DNA from 3 places in the Agrobacterium sp. 22094 genome. Region 3 is predicted to be linked to each of the others. Evidence: riboswitches for the same ligand, from Rfam matches in the RefSeq annotation. Region 3 holds a riboswitch; each other region holds the start of a gene.
What was found. Region 3 has a riboswitch for thiamine pyrophosphate ahead of thiC (phosphomethylpyrimidine synthase ThiC). Riboswitches for the same ligand answer to the same signal wherever they lie in the genome.
Positions count from the first base shown of each region.

Region 1 (5,823 bases), 150 kb from region 3:
GTGACGAGGAGAACCGTGTTGCCGTTTTCCGATTGCAGCTCTTTCAACAGCCCCGCCATTCCGGCGCGTAAGCCCGGATCAAGCGCTGCAAAAGGTTCGTCCAGCAGCATGACCGCGCGCTGACGAACCAGTGCACGCGCAAGTGCTGCACGCTGGCGTTCGCCACCGGACATGCTGGAGGGCAGCCGCTTTTCGAAACCCGCAAGCCCGACCCGCTCAAGAGCTGACGCAATTTTTGTCTTGTCGTCCTGTGTCAGGCGAAGCGACGGGCTGATCCCAAGGCCGATATTGGTGGCGATATCGAGATGGGCGAAGAGGTTGTTGTCCTGGAAGATCAGCGAGATCGGCCTTTCCGCCGGATCGCGTCCACCCATGTGGTCAGACCCGATCAGCACGCGACCACCTGTCGGCCTTTCAAAACCTGCGACGAGGTTGAGAAGCGTCGACTTGCCCGAACCGGAAGGACCGACGACCGCGGTCACCTTCGCTTCCTCGAAGGACGTGTCGAAGAAGAAGTGCTGCTGCCCAAGCTGTAGCGATACCTGTTCCAGCCTAACCTTTGCCTGACCGCTCTTCATGCTGCTGCTTTCGCTTTCTCGGATTGGCGCGATACGCCACCTGCTGCGAGGATGAGGCAAATGACGCCAAGGATGAAGGCATAGCCCGCCGCATCATTGGTCCGGTAGCTGCCCATATTGCTGTAGACGAGCCACGGCAAGGTCACGAAGCGTTCCGAGCCGAAAAGGGCCACGGCTCCGAGATCGCCAAGCGACAGTGCCATGGCAAAGGAAAAGGCCATGGCGAAGGCGCGCCACAGGACCGGAAGATCGACAAGGCGAAAACGGGAAAAGCCTGTGAGGCCGAGGCTTGAGACCAGTTTTTCGGTTCTTGCCTGATGGGTCGTGAAGGCGGGTTCGAGAACGCGCATGGCAAAGGGCAAGGCCATCAGCATGTTGATGAGCGCCACGAGGAATGGCGCGAAGAGGGACACATCGCCAAAGGGCCGCAGCAGCAGAAACCAGCCACTACCCAGCACGACGGGCGGCACGAGCAGCACCATCGAAGCGCCGCCACCCAAAGTCGCCGCGATAAGCCTTGCACCCCACGACGGTGCATTGTTGTCCGCAACCACCTGGCGTGCCCGGATGAGCGCCACGGAGACGAGAACCGAAAGCGAGGCCGAGAAAAGTGCGATCGACAGGCTGGTGATGGCTGCGCGCCGAAATATCTCGGCGCTCAAAAGACGCCACAGATCGGCAGTCAATCCGGAGGCCGCGACGGCAACGAGGGGCGACCCGACCAGCAGCATCGCAAGAACAATGACAAGCCCATCCCAAAGACGCGCCAACGGGCGAGCGGCATCGAAACGACGAACCGTCTGGCCCTGCGTCTGCCCCTCCGCTTCCGCACCCGGCAGAAACGAGAGCAGCACGAGAAGCAGGCCGGTCATTGCGATCTGCATCAGCGACAGGGCGATGGCACGTGGCGGATCGAAATCGAAGCGGAGCGCCTGATAGATCGCCACCTCGATGGTCGTCGCAGCCGGACCGCCGCCGAGCAGCAGGACAAGCGTGAAGCTCGTGGCGCAGAGCATGAAGATCAGGCCCGCTACACCCGGCACGAGCCGCCGCACCACCGGCCATTCGATGAAGCGGAAGGTGGAAAGGGAATTCATGCCGAGCACGGCACTCATGCGCCAATATTCGCCGGGCATTCTTTCCAGCCCCGCCAGGAAGAAACGCACGGCGAGCGGCAGGTTGAAGAAGACATGGGCAATGAGAATGCCGGATAGGCCGTAGATGCTGAAAGGTCGCGCCACGCCCGCAGAGAGAAGTGCTGCATTGAGCAGCCCCTGCCTGCCCCAGATGGCAATCAGCCCGAGCGCGCCGACGATCACCGGCAGCCCCATGGGCACCGCCATCAGCCGGATGATCCAGATACGGCCGGGAAAATCCCGCTGGCGTGCCAGCGCCAGTGCGACCGGTAGGCCGAGCGCCACCGAAAGAACAGTGGAGAGCGTCGCCTGCCAGAGCGTGAAGCGGAGAATGCGCAGCGTGTAGGTATCGAAGAGGGCGTTCGACGCCGCCTGTGTATCGAAGGAAAGCAGCGCTGCGACCGCAAGTCCGATGAAGAGCAACACGGCGACAAAAGCCGCCATGCCACTGATCAGGAACCGTCTTCTGTCGCTGCGCGCAATCACGGGCGGGGTCCGCGTGAGATTACTTCACGCTCATCGCGGTCAGCCACTCATCGATCCAGGCCTTGCGGTTCTTCGCCACCTCTTCCGGCGACATCAGGAAGGTCTTGGTCGGCTGGACCAGCTTGTTGAAGGCATCCGGCAGCGGCTGCGACGTGGCGGTGACCGGCATCATCCAGTTGTTTTCCGGAATGGCATCCTGGAAGCCAGGCGTCAGGATGAAGGAAAGGAACCTCTTGCCAAGCTCCTTCTCCGGCGCGTTCTTCAACAGACCGGCGACTTCGATCTGAATGTAATGGCCTTCCTCGAAGCTTGCTGCCTGATAGCGCTCGCTGTGCTCGGCCACCATATGATAGGCGGGCGATGTGGTATAGGAGAGCACCATCGGTACTTCGCCCTTGGTGAAGAGGCCGTAGGACTCCGACCAGCCCGGCGTAACCGTCAGCACGCGATCCTTGAGCTTTGCCCAGGCTTCCGGCGCCTTGTCGCCATAGACCGACTTGACCCAGAGCAGCAGGCCAAGACCCGGCGTCGACGTCCGCGGATCCTGAATGGCGATCTTCTGCGACGGGTCGCCCTCGACCAGTTCTTTCAGGCTCTTTGGCGGGTTCTTCAGCGTCTGTGTGTCGTAGACGACGGCAAAGTGGCCGTAATCATAGGGAACGAAGACATCGTCCTTGAACCCGCCCGGCACCTTTGCCGTAGAGGCGTCGATACCCGATGCTTCGAAGAGCCCAGTGTCCTTGGCTTCAGCGATGAGGTTGGTATCGAGACCGACCACGACATCCGCCTTGGAGCTGACACCTTCCAGCTTCAGGCGATTGAGCAGCGCCACACCGTCGGCGACGCCGACGAAATTGACGGTGCAATCGCAGGTCTTCTCGAACGCCGCCTTCACCTTGGGACCGGGACCCCATTCGGAGACAAAGCTTTCATAGGTGTAGACAGTGAGGACCTTTTTATCCTGCGCGACGCCAAGGCTCGGCAGGAGGAAGGATGCGGCGACGAGGCCGGACAGCAGAAAACGACGATACATCAGACACCTTCTCGAATGGGTTACGGGAATAGGCGTCTGGATGGAAGCCGTCTAATCCCTCCGCCGGTGTTAACCGGATCAGGTTCTTCGGGTTGGCGAACGCCTCTCAGCCTTGTCTTTTCGACAAAGCACCCCGTTAGAGCGAGAAAAGATGTAATGACACAATCGGTTATTGGCAAGACGTGACGCCGCGCGCCTATGCCTGCTCCGTCATGTAAACCAGCTCCCAGACATGGCCATCGGGATCCTGAAAGCTTGCGGCATACATGAAGCCGTGGTCTTGCACCGGTTTCCACTCGCGCCCACCGGAAGACAGCGCTGTTTTCAGCATGCTGTCGATTTCCTCGCGACTGGACGCCGAAAGGCAGGTCAGCACCTCCGTGCCGCGATTGGCATCGGCGATCTCGCCATTGATGAAATCGCGGAAGCGTTCTTCCTGCAGCAGCATGACGAAGATGTTCTTCTCGACGATCATGCACAGCGTTCGCTCATCGGAATATTCCGGATTGAAGCTGAAGCCGAGCGCCGTGAAGAAGGCTTTCGATGTCTCGATATTCTTCACCGGGAGATTGACGAAGATCATGCGCATGGTGGGGCTCCTCCGTTTTGGATAGAGAACCGCATATTTCACGACCTGTCAAAGATGGTGTGGACTAGCCTTCCATCTCTTCGCGCAGCATCTCAAGCTCGAGCCATTCTTCCTCCATGGCGTCCAGCTTTTCGCGAAGCTTCGCCATCTCGTCTGCCAGCTTGTTGAAAGCAGCCGGGTCCTTGGCAAAGAGCTGCGGATCGGCCATGCGCTCTTCGCGCTTGGCGATCTCGCCCTGCAGCTTTTCCATTTCCTTCGGCAGGTTTTCCAGCGCAAACTTCTGCTTGAAGGAGAGCTTTCCCTTGGCCTTGGACGGCTCGGCATTGGTCGCAGTGCTTGCCGAGGCCTTTGCCTTTTCCTGCTTTTCGGAACGCTTCTTCTCTTCGGCCGCACCCTTGCGCTGCGCCATCATGTCGGAATAGCCGCCCGCATATTCGATCCAGCGGCCATCCGGCGCATCCGGGTTGGCAGGCGCGATGGTCGACGTCACCGTGCGGTCGAGGAAGTCACGGTCGTGGCTGACGAGAATGACGGTGCCGGAAAAGCCAGCGACGATTTCCTGAAGCAGATCCAGGGTCTCGATATCGAGATCGTTCGTCGGCTCATCGAGGATGAGAAGGTTGGTTGGCCTTGCCAGGATCCGCGCCAGAATGAGACGTGCGCGCTCACCACCAGACAGATTGCGGATCGGTGTGCGGGCCTGTTCCGGCTGGAACAGGAAGTCCTTCATATAGCCGGTCACATGCTTCTGCTCGCCATTGACCAGCAGGCTCTCGCCGCGACCATCGGTCAGGTAATGCGCCAGCGTATCGTTAGGATTGAGGTCCTCGCGCTTCTGATCGAGTGTGGCAATTTCCAGATTGGTGCCAAGTTTCACCGTGCCGCTATCGGGCGCCAACTCGCCGGTCAGCATCTTGAGAAGCGTGGTCTTGCCCGCACCATTCGGCCCGACGAGACCGATGCAATCGCCGCGATGCACGCGCAGCGAAAAGGGCGCGATGATGGTGCGATCGCCATATGACTTGGTGATAGCCTCGGCCTCGATCACCAGCTTGCCGGATTCGCGCGCTTCTACCGCCGTTGCCTGCACGGAGCCTTGCGGACCCTTGTGGCCGCGATAGGCCGCACGCATATCACGCAATTCTCCCACGCGGCGCATGTTGCGCTTGCGGCGTGCCGTCACGCCGTAGCGCATCCAGTGCTCTTCGCGCTCGATCGCCTTGCCGAGCTTGTGCTGCTCCAGCTCTTCCTCTTCCAGCACCTTGTCGCGCCATTCCTCGAAATAGCCGAAGCCACGGCTGAGACGACGCGACTGGCCGCGATCAAGCCAGACGGTGGCCGTCGAAACCTTCTCCAGGAAGCGACGGTCGTGCGAGATGAGGACGAGCGCGCTTCGCGTCTGCTGCAATTCGCTTTCCAGCCATTCGATGGTCGGCAGGTCGAGATGGTTGGTCGGCTCGTCCAGCATCAGGATGTCGGGCTCCGGCGCCATGACGCGGGCAAGTGCCGCGCGGCGCGCTTCGCCACCGGAAAGGCTCGATGGATTTTCCTGACCGGTCAGACCCAGATGTTCCAGCAGATAGCTGACACGGTAGGGATCGTCGCCCGGTCCGAGACCGGATTCGGCATAGGCCTGCACGGTGTCATAGGCGCCAAAATCCGGCGCCTGCTCCAGATAGCGGATCGTCGCGGACGGATGACGAAAAACCTCGCCCGACTGCGCTTCGACAAGACCGGCGGCGATCTTCATCAGCGTCGACTTGCCTGACCCGTTTCGACCGACGAGGCAGATGCGATCGCCCGGCTCCACCTGCAGGTTGGCGCCATCCAGAAGTGGCGTCACGCCAAAGGTCAGCTTGATATCGTCGAGTTTCAGAATGGGGGGTGCCAAGGCATCAGGCTCCGGTCAGATCGTAGGGACGGGCAAGCACGATCGCCTTGCCGCTTTTGAGGCGAAGGCGAATTTCGCCCTCAGCCACGTTGGACATAGTGCGCGACGAG
Region 1 covers NZ_JBQEPX010000005.1:174,314-180,136, forward strand. Annotated here, with positions in the region: gene ACTJK5_RS19720 (thiamine ABC transporter ATP-binding protein) at 1-578, opposite strand, end outside; gene thiP (thiamine/thiamine pyrophosphate ABC transporter permease ThiP) at 575-2,200, opposite strand; gene thiB (thiamine ABC transporter substrate binding subunit) at 2,220-3,233, opposite strand; TPP riboswitch at 3,272-3,379, opposite strand; gene ACTJK5_RS19735 (VOC family protein) at 3,430-3,822, opposite strand; gene ACTJK5_RS19740 (ABC-F family ATP-binding cassette domain-containing protein) at 3,887-5,713, opposite strand; gene ACTJK5_RS19745 (thiamine diphosphokinase) at 5,718-5,823, opposite strand, start outside.
Region 1: linked by a shared signal. The riboswitch ahead of thiB (thiamine ABC transporter substrate binding subunit) and the one ahead of thiC (phosphomethylpyrimidine synthase ThiC) in region 3 are both predicted to bind thiamine pyrophosphate.

Region 2 (5,823 bases), on a different contig from region 3:
TATGTGCAGACGAAGAGACAGCGCCTCATCAATATGAGCGACGAAGAAGTGCCGGCATCCCGCATCGTAAAGGACGGGCGCGACGATATCGGCACCAAGACCATAGGCATCTGCCTTCACCACGGCACTCGTCAGCGCATGCGGCGCCTTGGAGGCAAGCGTCAGATAGTTGTCGCGAAGGGCTGCAAGATCGATCGTCAGATAGCCGCTTGCGCCACCTTGAGCTTTCTGCTGCTGGAGGGTCATGTCCATTGTCGTTCCCTTTGTTCTTTTGGCAACAGAGTATTGCAATGATCCTTGAATTTAAGCAGTGTAAGACGAAGAAAATTCGATAAAATCGTTTTTCTTGCAACTTTGTGCGATCAATCGGAACGAAACCATGTCTGCTCTCGACGCCACCGATCGTCATATCATCCGCCTGCTTCGGCTGAATGCCCGCATCAGCAATGCCAAGCTTGCCGCTGAGGTGGGGCTATCGCCGTCCGCTTGTCTGCGTCGTGTGGATATTCTGGAGAGGGAAGGCGTCATTCGCGGCTATACGGCGATCACCGGAAGTGCCGCCGGTGGAGAGGTGATTTCCGTCATCGTCCAGATCACGCTCGACCGGCAGACGGAGGATTTTCTCAATCGCTTTGAAAATGCCGTGCGGCGTTATCCGGAAGTGCGAGAATGCTATCTCATGACCGGCGGCTCGGATTATTTTCTCCGCGTCGAGGTCGAAACCGCAGGCGATTTCGAGCGGGTCCACAAGGATATTCTCTCCAAGCTTCCGGGCGTCTCACGCATCCATTCGAGCTTCGCCATCCGCAATGCGCTCGCCGCCCCCAAGCCGCGTGCGACGGAGCGCAAATCTTGATCGGGCCGGCCCGTCAGGGCGCCCACCAGCGGTAAAAATGATGAACCGGCCCGTGACCATGACCGACCTTAAGGTCGCGGCCTGCTGCCAACGCACCTTGGAGATAGTCTTTGGACAGGCCGACGGCATCCGTCAACGGCAGACCGAGCGCCAGATGGGCCGCAATCGCTGCCGCGAGCGTGCAGCCGGTACCATGGTCGTTCTTCGTCTCGATGCGCGGCATGGCAAATTCTTGAATTGTCTCGCCGTCAATCAGAAGATCGACGCTCTTTGATCCGGTGCCGTGGCCGCCTTTGATCAGGACAGCCTTCGCACCAAGCGCCAGGATCATCTCGGCCTGTTTCAGCATCGCGGCACGATCGGTGGCGATGCCGGTCCCGGTCAGCAGTGCCGCCTCAGGAAGGTTCGGCGTGGCAAGCGTTGCCTGCGGCAGCAATTCGCTTCGAAGCGTTTCGATTGCCTCCTCCTGAAGCAGCCTGTCACCGGAGGTCGCCACCATCACGGGGTCAAGGACGACCGGTTGGGGCTGGCTGCGCAGTCTCTCGGCAATCGTTCGTATCGTGTCGGTGCGCGAGACCATGCCGATCTTGATCGCCTTGATATCGAGGTCGGAAAACACCGCATCCATCTGAGCCGCAATGATCGTGGCGGAAATATCTTCAACCGCGGTCACGCCCTTGGTGTTCTGTGCGGTGATGGCGGTGATGACGCTCGCACCATAGACACCAAGAGCGGAGAATGTCTTGAGGTCGGCCTGAATGCCGGCACCGCCGCCACTATCGGAACCGGCGATGGTCAAAGCAATGGCGGTCATGGGCGTGCTCCCATCGCTTCATCCACGGCATTGCGAAACGCCTTGGCCGTCGTTGCTATATCGTCCGTGCGGAATAGGGCGGAGATCAGCGCCACCCCATCGGCACCTGCTGCAATCACGTCGGGAACGCGCTCCAGCGTGATGCCGGCAATTGCGCCCACCGGCAGGTCTGGTCGCTCGTTGCGCAGGTATGTCCTTATTTGCTTTAGCCCTGCAAGGCCGACCGGCGTATCTGGATTAACCTTGGAGGTGGTTTCAAACACCCCGCCAATGCAGGCATAATCGGCCGGTGCTTGCGCGACGTGTCGGGCATCAGCCATGGATTTGACGGTGAGCCCGATGATCGCATCGGGACCGAGAAGGCGCCTTGCTGTGTCTGCATCCATATCGTCTGCGCCGAGATGCACGCCATCTGCGCCCGTTGCCATGGCGACATCTAATCGATCGTTGATCACCAGCGGTACGCCGGTGCCTTTCAGGGCTTCAACGATGGCTCTTGCCTGGTCGATCATCTGGCGTGTGGAGGCGGTCTTGTCGCGATATTGGATGATCGTTGCACCGTTATGTGCTGCCAGAGCTGCAAGCTCGGCAAGCGGAGCGATATCGCTGAGAGAGGCGTCGACAATGGCATTCAGCCGGTAATCAATCTTCGTCATGTTCGATCCTCGCATGGGAGAGAATGTCTTCGCTCCTCAGAGTGAAGAGCGCGTCCAGAAAGGCGACTTCGAACGATCCCGGTCCGCTGGCATGTCTGGCCGCGATCTCTGCGGAAACGCCGGTAACAGTCAGAGCCGATGCTGCAGCCAGCATCGCATCCGGCTCGACGGCCATGAAGGCGGCAATGATACCGCCGGAAAGGCATCCGGTTCCCGTCACCTTTGCCATCAGGGCATGGCCGTTGACGATCCGGACCTTGCGGTCGACATCACTCAAGCTATCCACCGCTCCCGTCTGAATGCGCAATGCACCACCGACGTCGCCGATAACCGCCATTTCTGCCGCGTTCCCACGTGTGATCGAGGGGTGCAGCCGGCTCAATTCATGGGCGAATTCTAGCCGTGAAGGGGAGTAGTCGCAATGGACCGGATCGACGATCCAGGGTTTGCCTTGGCGATTGGCGATAGTGACGGCGATACGGATGACCTTGCGGCGCGCTTCGTCCAGCGTCCCGAGGTTGATCGTCAGCGCATCCGTCTTCGTCACGAAGCTCTCGATTTCCTCTTCCGACGATGTCATCGAGGGGATGCCGCCGATTGCGGTGATGCCGTCAGCGGTAAACTTCTGCACCACCGTATTCATCAGGCAGTGGACACGCGGTCGTCGCTCCCGCACAAGAGCCAGAAGGTCTGCCGCTTTTTCTGCGGTGGGAAATCTTACCATCAGCCGTTCATCTCCAGACACGCCGTTAGCGGACCCGGATAAGCATGACGCATGGAAAAGAAAGCTGTGCCTGACGGCGACTGTTCCGTTCCTACGCCGGTATGAACCGGATCAGGTTCAAGGGTCCGGCTCACCGCCATCTCAGCATCGTTCGATGCTCCCCTCGGAATGCCTGACTCTAAATGAGAAATAGAACCTCGTGTCAAGGCGTTTGACAGACCAGTTCACGTCACATGGCTGCAATCGAATTCGGCGAACGACTTTGAACTTCCTGATTGTTGTTGCGTTGAACTGCCTGGCACGGTGTATGCCAACCTGTTAGCGCTTTTGCCATCGGACGGATATAACGACGTTGAACTGCGCTTGCTTGGATGATCCCGTAAATGTCTGACTGGTCTTTAACGTCGCTGCGCCACAAGTATCTGACATTCCCGACACTGCTGCGATCAATACCGGTCGGGGTCGTTTTGGCTGCCGGTATCCTTGCCACCTCATGGACGCATGACCTTTTAAGCGACCATTACGATATGGTGGTGCATACCTATGAAGCGATCGATACCACCAAGGACGTCTTGATCGCGCTTGATGATGCCGAGACGGGACAGAGGGGCTATCTCGTCAGCGGCGACAAGCGCTATCTCGCGCCGTATGAGAAGGCGATGGAGCGCCTGCACCTGCTTCAGAACGATTTGATGACCAGGATATCGGACAATTCCGACCAGGTTGCCCGCGTCAAAGCGCTCGACGCATTGATCGAGAAGAAGCTTGAAGAGCTGAAGCACTCAATATCGCTCTATGATGGCGTCGGTGCAGATGCCGCCCGCACAAATGAAATCGGTTACATGGCTGTCGGAACGATGGACCGCATCCGCGATATCATCGGCGAGATCACCGTTACGGAACACACATTGCTGGACACCCGGCACGCCGAGGTCGAGGCCGATGAATTCCGCATCAGGGTTGTGGCGATCATCGTGGGCCTTGCTTCTTTCCTCACACGGGCTGGCGTCGAGATGTACCTGGCGCGCCGGTATCGTGTGATCCGGTCATAAGGCGTTTACGGAATGCCCAGTTCGCCGATGCCCATCATCTACAAGACCATGAAAATGCGCGTCGCTGTGCTTTACTCGCCTGCCATACCGGGGATCTGATTGACGGTGATCATCTGCCGTATCGTGCGATCCGCCACACGCTCCGCCCGCGCTTTCGATTCATGCTCGTCTTCAGGAAAAGCATAGGTCATGTAGGAGAGCGACGTTTCCAGATCATTGTTGTTATGGCCGAGGATGGCGGCGAAATAGCTGTTCTTCGTCACATTGGCGGGCGCGAAGTTGCGATAAGCGATTTCGGCATAGAGGTGACGTAGCCCATAGGGCTTCGGCGGCTCTTCTTTCGGCCAGAGGTCCTCGAATTTCGCTATCATTGCATCGCGCAGCGGCAGTCTCGCATCGGTGGAAAACTCGTCCACATTCATGCCGAGCCAAAGCTTGCCATCGCTGCTGTTTCTCAGGCGTCGATAGGCCTCGAGCACGATCTTGGCTTGCTCCAGGACCGGAATTTCATAGGTAATGCCGTATTTCGTCCCTTCGCCCTGCTTCGTCTTCGCCTGCCCGTTGAACAGCACGCTCCATTTGGAGACGCCATTGCCATAGGGCGCTGGGGTAAACTCAGCCTGGGTGAAGACTTCGAAGGGACGCCGACCGGTGGTGCCGATCAGGCCGATGCCGATCGTCAGCGGGTCTTCCGAGTGAAGGAAGCGCCGGCAGCGTCGCATCACTTCTGAATAATGTTCGAAGGTGATCAGCGAGCCGTGCTTGGTGGCGATCTTCGCCATTTTGGCTTTGCGCGCGTCATCGTAGAGCTGCGGCGTGCCTGCGGCGATGCGCAGCATGGGATGCTGCTCGCCAAAGGCCTCGCGAATGGCATTGCGATATTTCGTGATGTAGGAGATGACCGTCGCCTGTGTTCTGCCGGTCATGGCGTCCATTTCCCTGTCCCACAGCGCCTGCATCTCTCCCTTGGTGCTGACCCCATTGATAGCGGAGATGAAGTCCGAAACGCGCAGCAGGAAGCGGGGTTTGCGGCCAGCCGTGTTGTGCTCGGCTCTTTCGATCTTCTCCACGATCGACATCGCCACCCCGCTTTGCGGGTAATCGCCTCGCGCTATGTAGGTATCGAGACGCTCGCGCAGCTTTTTCATGTTGCAGATGGCAAGCGGTGTCGTCTTCGGCCCGAAGGCGTCTTTCAGCGCATAGCGGTACTTGACGATGTAAAGCTCAAGCGTCTTGGCGGTTCTGCCGTTTTCGAAATGGAAACGGACCTCGTCGTCCCATAGACGTCCGATTGCTTTCGTGTCGAAGCTGCCGTCGTCCTTGCGCGTTGTTTTGATCTTCTCAACGAAGTCGGCGATGCGATCGGCCAAAATGGGCGTTTTTGTTTTTCTTTTTTCCGCGACGGACATCGATTCCTCCTCAAGTTCTCTTGGGATAGAAAATATATAAATTTTACGCAAGGGCTAATGTAGGGGCGACAGAGGCGGTATTTCTGAATTTAACCGAAAGGGTGGACGGGTGAGTTGGCAGGCTGTGTGAACCAGCGTGGGCCATCGGCGGCCATGTAGATGTGATCCTCAAGACGGATGCCGAATTTTTGCGGATAGACCAGCATGGGTTCGTTGGAGAAGCACATGCCGGCCACGAGCGGCTGCGTGTTGCCGCGCACGATGTAAGGTCCTTCGTGGATTTCCAGGCCAAGACCATGGCCCGCCCTATGC
Region 2 covers NZ_JBQEPX010000003.1:212,410-218,232, forward strand. Annotated here, with positions in the region: gene alr (alanine racemase) at 1-252, opposite strand, end outside; gene ACTJK5_RS15885 (Lrp/AsnC family transcriptional regulator) at 380-856, shown strand; gene thiD (bifunctional hydroxymethylpyrimidine kinase/phosphomethylpyrimidine kinase) at 870-1,670, opposite strand; gene thiE (thiamine phosphate synthase) at 1,667-2,326, opposite strand; gene ACTJK5_RS15900 (hydroxyethylthiazole kinase) at 2,313-3,050, opposite strand; TPP riboswitch at 3,122-3,224, opposite strand; gene ACTJK5_RS15905 (CHASE3 domain-containing protein) at 3,434-4,102, shown strand; gene ACTJK5_RS15910 (telomere resolvase) at 4,174-5,511, opposite strand; gene ACTJK5_RS15915 (M24 family metallopeptidase) at 5,601-5,823, opposite strand, start outside.
Region 2: linked by a shared signal. The riboswitch ahead of ACTJK5_RS15900 (hydroxyethylthiazole kinase) and the one ahead of thiC (phosphomethylpyrimidine synthase ThiC) in region 3 are both predicted to bind thiamine pyrophosphate.

Region 3 (5,823 bases):
TGGTGGTAGTTGAAGCTCATGCAGGCGGTGAGGTTGGTCGTCGACGTGACCGGGATCAGCAGTTCGAACTTCAGGTTCTGGTCACGCTGGTTGTTGGCCAGCATCCGGCCTGCGCGTCCGAAGAAGGGATCGTTGGCGATATCGAGCTTCACGTCGAGGCCGATGCCTTCCATCATTGCCACGCCGCGATCCATCCACAGCTGGCGGAAATCGGTGACGTCGCTTTCGGTGCCCATGCGGACATATTCGCGCATGCGGAAAAGCTGCTGACGCGCCGGGTCTTTCGAAGGTTCGTGGCGGAAGCAGTAGGACTGGATGTCGTAGAGACCGCCGCCATCGGGCAGATTGCCGCGCTTGGCAATGGTCGGATAGAGCGGATAGCAGGCGGCCGGTGTGAGCACGATATTGGTGATCTTCTGGTCTTTCGCCCAGTCGTCGCCCTCATCCATTGTCTTCAACAGGTTGACGTGGTCGAGTTCGCAGCCGCAGAAGGAATGGACGGTACCGGCAAGCTGCGGGAAGCTCTTCATGTAGCCGCTTTTTTCGAAATAGGCGCGATTGATGCCGGGCGGAAAGCGGATCGCTTCGGCCTTATCGCCGGCCCCCACCTTGCTGACCAGTCTTTCGAGACCGGTGATCACGTCTTCGAACTGACCGCTTCGGCCATAGAGACCGTCCACGCCGGTATCGATGAGCAAACCCTTGTCGAAGAGCCTGTCGAGGAAAGATGTTTGTGCGTCCATGGTCCTACCTCAGAAGGCTCGTATCCTGCTTTTGAACCAGCAGGAGATTGGCGGAATTGCTCAGGATTCTGTCGTTGGAAATCATCAGCCGGGCAGAATGCGCGTCACGCAGATGACGGCCAAGGCTATAGGGCGTGCCGTTCTTGTAGCCCATGATGCCGCAGATCAGCATGGCATGGTCGATGATTTCCAGAATGGTCTCGGACGAGCAGATCTTGACGTTGTTCATGGCAATGGCAAAGCCCATCGACATCAGCTTGTCCGGGTCGGATCTGGTCTCGTCATAGGCCTTGATGCCGGCAATCACGTTGGATTTGACGATCTGCAGCTTGTTCGACACTTCGGCCAGTCGCAGTGCGCCTGGGGGAGCGGACCCTGGCGATTTGCGGGCGGCGGCGCGCACGAAGCTTTGCGCCCGTGCCACCGCGTCAGAGGCGATGCCGTACCACACGCCGCTCCACAGAAGGTGCGAGGTGGCGAGCATGGATTGGGCTGCAATTTCAGCAAAAGGCTTGGGGAAAATCTGTTCGGCCGGGGCCTCGCCCTTGAACAGGAAACCGTCGGAGCAGGTGCCGCGCATGCCGAGCGTATCCCAGACATGGGTGCGCTCAAGGCTATACTGGTCTTTCAGAAATACCGTCATCACCTGATCGGAGGGAGCGGCATCCTTGTTGCTGCGCGAGGTGATGAGAATGGCATCGGCTTCGCTGCCATAGGAAATGACGGTCGCGTCCTTTTCCAGGCGGCAGATGTCACCATCCACCTCGATGGCGCAGATGGAATTGCGGAGATTGCCGCCAATGCCGCCTTCGGTGGTGGCGGAGGCCAGCAGCAATTGTTCGTTTGCCAGGCGGCGCATGAAGGCGCTGTGCCATTGGCTTTCTTCGCCGTGCTCCACAAGGCTCGAGGCCTTGATGTGGTGCATGGCGTAGATCATTGCGGTGGCCGAACAGGCCTGGCCCAGAATGGAGCAGATATCGGCAAGCTCCAGCATGGTGGCGCCTTCGCCGCCCATGTGAACCGGGACCTGGATGCCGAGCAGCTTTTCCTCGCGAAGCGCGTCGACGGCCTCTTTCGGGAAGCGGCCTTCGGTATCCACCGCATCGGCATGTTTTGCGGCAATCGCCGCCACCCGCGCCGCCCGGGCGCTCAGTGCTTCACGGTGAGGCGCGAGCGCGAGGTTCATCAGGCAGCCTCTTTCCCGTCGAGAATGGCTTTGACCGTGGTTTCGATGGCGGCGATGCTGGCAAAGGATTTGCGGTTCAGCATGCTGTCGGGAAACTCGATGTCGAAGGCCTCTTCCAGGCCCAGCATCAGCTGCACGGAGGCGAAGGAGGACAGGCCCGCGGCATAAAGATCGGCATCGTCGGCAAGCGTGTCGACGGAAACGGGAAGCTGACCGAATTTTGCCAGCACGTCACGGATAGTAGAATTCATCCCAAGTATCTCCCTTTAACTGGAGCCATTATCGCGTAACTTCTGAGTTACATTTAAAAACATAACATTGTCATAAGTGGTGCGGTTAATTTCCGGTGATATTGCTTGGCGCCCAACGCAATTGTGGTTTCCGCACCGCCCTCTTTTGGCGCAACCAGCTGCCAGCTTGACAATCGGCGCCATGAGGTTTTTGATTGCGGCATTCACCAGGGGGGTCCCGGCAAGGGGCTGAGATACTGCTAGAGCGCGCAGTGACCCGTTGAACCTGATCCAGTTCATACTGGCGTAGGGACGGTGCAAACGCGGGCATTCTGGCAGAACCGGCTCAACGCCGGGGAACCGTCATCATTCCTATCCCGCGCTTTTCGTCTTCATGCTCGAACTGGGTCTCCACTGTTTTGCTTTGGAGCCTCACGATGAACATTGCCGCTAAAAATCTCACCCCAACCGTTACCACCGGTCCGTTGCCGGCCTCCACCAAGGTGCACAAGCCGGGCGTTCTTCACCCGCATATCCGCGTGCCGATGCGCGAAATTGCGGTCCATCCCACCGCCGGCGAACCGCCGGTGACCGTCTATGATGCCTCCGGTCCCTATACCGATCCGACGCATCTTGTGAACATCGATGCCGGTCTGCCGCGTCATCGCCAGGAATGGGTTCTGGCGCGTGGCGATGTCGAAGCCTATGAGGGCCGGCATGTGAAGCCGGAAGACAATGGCTTTGCCACCGGCGAGCGACTGACGCCGGAATTTCCGGTGCGCAACCAACCGCTGCGGGCCAAGGATGGAAAGGCCGTCACCCAGCTGGCCTATGCGCGGGCGGGCATCATCACACCGGAGATGGAATATATCGCCATCCGCGAAAACCTCGGACGCGAGGCGGCGCAGGACAAGCTTGTGCGCGATGGTGAAAGCTTCGGCGCGCATATTCCAGATCATGTGACGCCGGAATTCGTCCGCCAGGAAGTGGCTTCCGGTCGCGCCATCATCCCCTCCAACATCAACCACCCGGAAGCCGAGCCGATGATCATCGGGCGGAATTTTCTGGTCAAGATCAACGCCAATATCGGCAATTCCGCCGTCACCTCCTCCATGGCGGAAGAGGTGGAGAAGATGGTCTGGGCCACGCGCTGGGGTGCCGATACGGTGATGGATCTCTCCACCGGGCGCAACATTCACAATATCCGCGAATGGATCATCCGCAATTCGCCGGTGCCGATCGGCACGGTGCCGCTCTATCAGGCTCTGGAGAAGGTCAATGGCATTGCCGAGGATCTAACCTGGGAGGTGTTTCGCGATACGCTGATCGAGCAGGCGGAACAGGGCGTGGATTACTTCACCATCCACGCCGGCGTGCGCCTGCATTACATTCCGCTGACCGTCAATCGCGTGACCGGCATTGTCTCGCGCGGCGGGTCGATCATGGCCAAGTGGTGTCTGCATCACCACAAGGAAAGCTTCCTCTACGAGCATTTCGACGAGATCTGCGACATTTGTCGGGCTTATGACGTGTCGTTTTCACTCGGGGATGGCCTGCGTCCGGGCTCGATTGCAGACGCCAATGATGCCGCGCAGTTTGCCGAGCTGGAGACGCTGGGCGAGTTGACCCAGATCGCCTGGGCCAAGGATTGCCAGGTGATGATCGAGGGCCCCGGCCATGTGCCGATGCACAAGATCAAGGAAAACATGGACAAGCAGCTGAAGACCTGCGGCGAGGCGCCCTTCTACACGCTTGGACCGCTGACGACCGACATCGCACCCGGTTACGACCACATCACGTCCGGCATCGGTGCGGCGATGATCGGCTGGTTCGGTACGGCGATGCTCTGCTATGTCACGCCGAAGGAGCATCTGGGTCTACCGGATCGCAACGACGTGAAGGTCGGTGTCATCACCTACAAGATCGCGGCGCATGCCGCCGATCTTGCCAAGGGCCATCCGGCAGCGCAGTTGCGGGACGATGCTTTGTCGCGCGCCCGCTTCGAATTCCGCTGGGAGGATCAGTTCAACCTGTCGCTCGATCCGGAAACGGCGCGCTCCTATCACGATGAGACGCTGCCGAAGGAAGCGCACAAGGTCGCGCATTTCTGCTCCATGTGCGGGCCGAAATTCTGCTCCATGCGCATTTCCCACGATATCCGCGCGGAAGCCCAGAAGGAGGGGCTAGAGGCGATGGCGGAGAAATTCCGTCAGGGTGGCGATCTCTACATGCCGCTGGAAAAGCCGGTTCCCGGTGAATGAGATGCGCATTCTCATCAAAGGGGCAGGCGTTGCCGGTCTGACGGCTGCCCTTGAGCTGACGCGGCGCGGTCTTGCGGTGACGGTGTTCGATACCGCGCTTGAGATCGGCCGCGGCGCATCCTGGTTTGCCGGCGGCATGCTGGCGCCCTGGTGCGAAAGGGAGAGCGCCGAACAGGCGGTGCTCGACCTCGGCCAGGCGGCGCTCGACTGGTGGGAGGAGGCCACACCCGGCCTCATCTCGCGCCATGGCACGCTGGTGGTGGCGCCAGCACGGGACAGGGCGGAACTCTTGCGCTTTGCCTCGCGCACCAGCGGCTACCGCCTGGTGGATGAGGATGAGATTGCAGCACTCGAGCCGGACCTTGCCGGACGCTTCCGCCATGGGCTGTTCTTCGAGGGCGAAGGTCATCTCGATCCGCGGCTGGCGATGACGGCGCTGCATCTGCGTCTGGTGGAAAATGGCGTGGTCTTTCATCTGGGCGGCGAGGCCATCAACGAAGGCGGCTTCGATCGCATCGTCGATTGCACCGGCCATACGAGAGTTGGCTCGCTCTCAGGGCTTCGGGGCGTGCGCGGCGAAATGCTCTATCTCGTCACGCACGAGGTTTCGCTGTTGCGCCCGGTGCGGCTCCTGCATCCGCGCATCCCGCTCTACATCGTCCCGCGTGAACCGGGGCGCTTCATGCTGGGCGCGACGATGATCGAAACAGAGGAGGCGGGGCCGATTTCCGCCCGCTCGATGATGGAGTTCTTGAATGCCGCTTACGCGCTGCACCCCTCTTTCGGCGAAGCGCAGATCATCGAAAGCGGTACCGGCATCCGGCCTGCCTTTCCCGACAATCTTCCGCGCATCGTTCAGGAGGGCAAGACGCTCTTCATCAATGGTGCGCACCGGCACGGCTTCCTGCTCTCGCCTGCCATGGCGCGCCAGGCTGCCGATTTCATCGAACACAAGGAGGTGTACCATGCGGATCCACGTCAACGGCGAAGTGCATGATCTTTCCGCCGCCACGCTGTCAGAACTTCTGTTCGCCCTTGACTACGAGGGCGACTGGCTGGCGACGGCCGTCAATGGCGATCTCGTCCATGCTGAGGATCGCCCGCAATTTCGCTTAAAGGATTCCGACCGGATCGAAATCCTTTCCCCGATGCAGGGAGGATGAACCATGTTTCGATTGTATGATCGCGATGTCAGCTCGCGGTTGCTGCTGGGTACTGCGCGTTATCCGTCGCCCGCCGTTCTGGCGGATGCGGTTCGCGCCAGCAGGACCGACATCCTGACCATTTCGCTGCGGCGTGAAACGGCAGGCGGCAAAAAGGGCGGGCAGTTCTTCGAGCTGATCCGCGAACTCGACCGGCTCATCCTGCCCAATACGGCGGGCTGCCATACCGCCAAGGAAGCG
Region 3 covers NZ_JBQEPX010000005.1:24,191-30,013, reverse strand. Annotated here, with positions in the region: gene ACTJK5_RS19085 (amino acid--[acyl-carrier-protein] ligase) at 1-743, opposite strand, end outside; gene ACTJK5_RS19080 (acyl-CoA dehydrogenase family protein) at 748-1,929, opposite strand; gene ACTJK5_RS19075 (acyl carrier protein) at 1,929-2,180, opposite strand; TPP riboswitch at 2,379-2,490, shown strand; gene thiC (phosphomethylpyrimidine synthase ThiC) at 2,597-4,420, shown strand; gene thiO (glycine oxidase ThiO) at 4,422-5,417, shown strand; gene thiS (sulfur carrier protein ThiS) at 5,386-5,583, shown strand; gene ACTJK5_RS19055 (thiazole synthase) at 5,587-5,823, shown strand, end outside.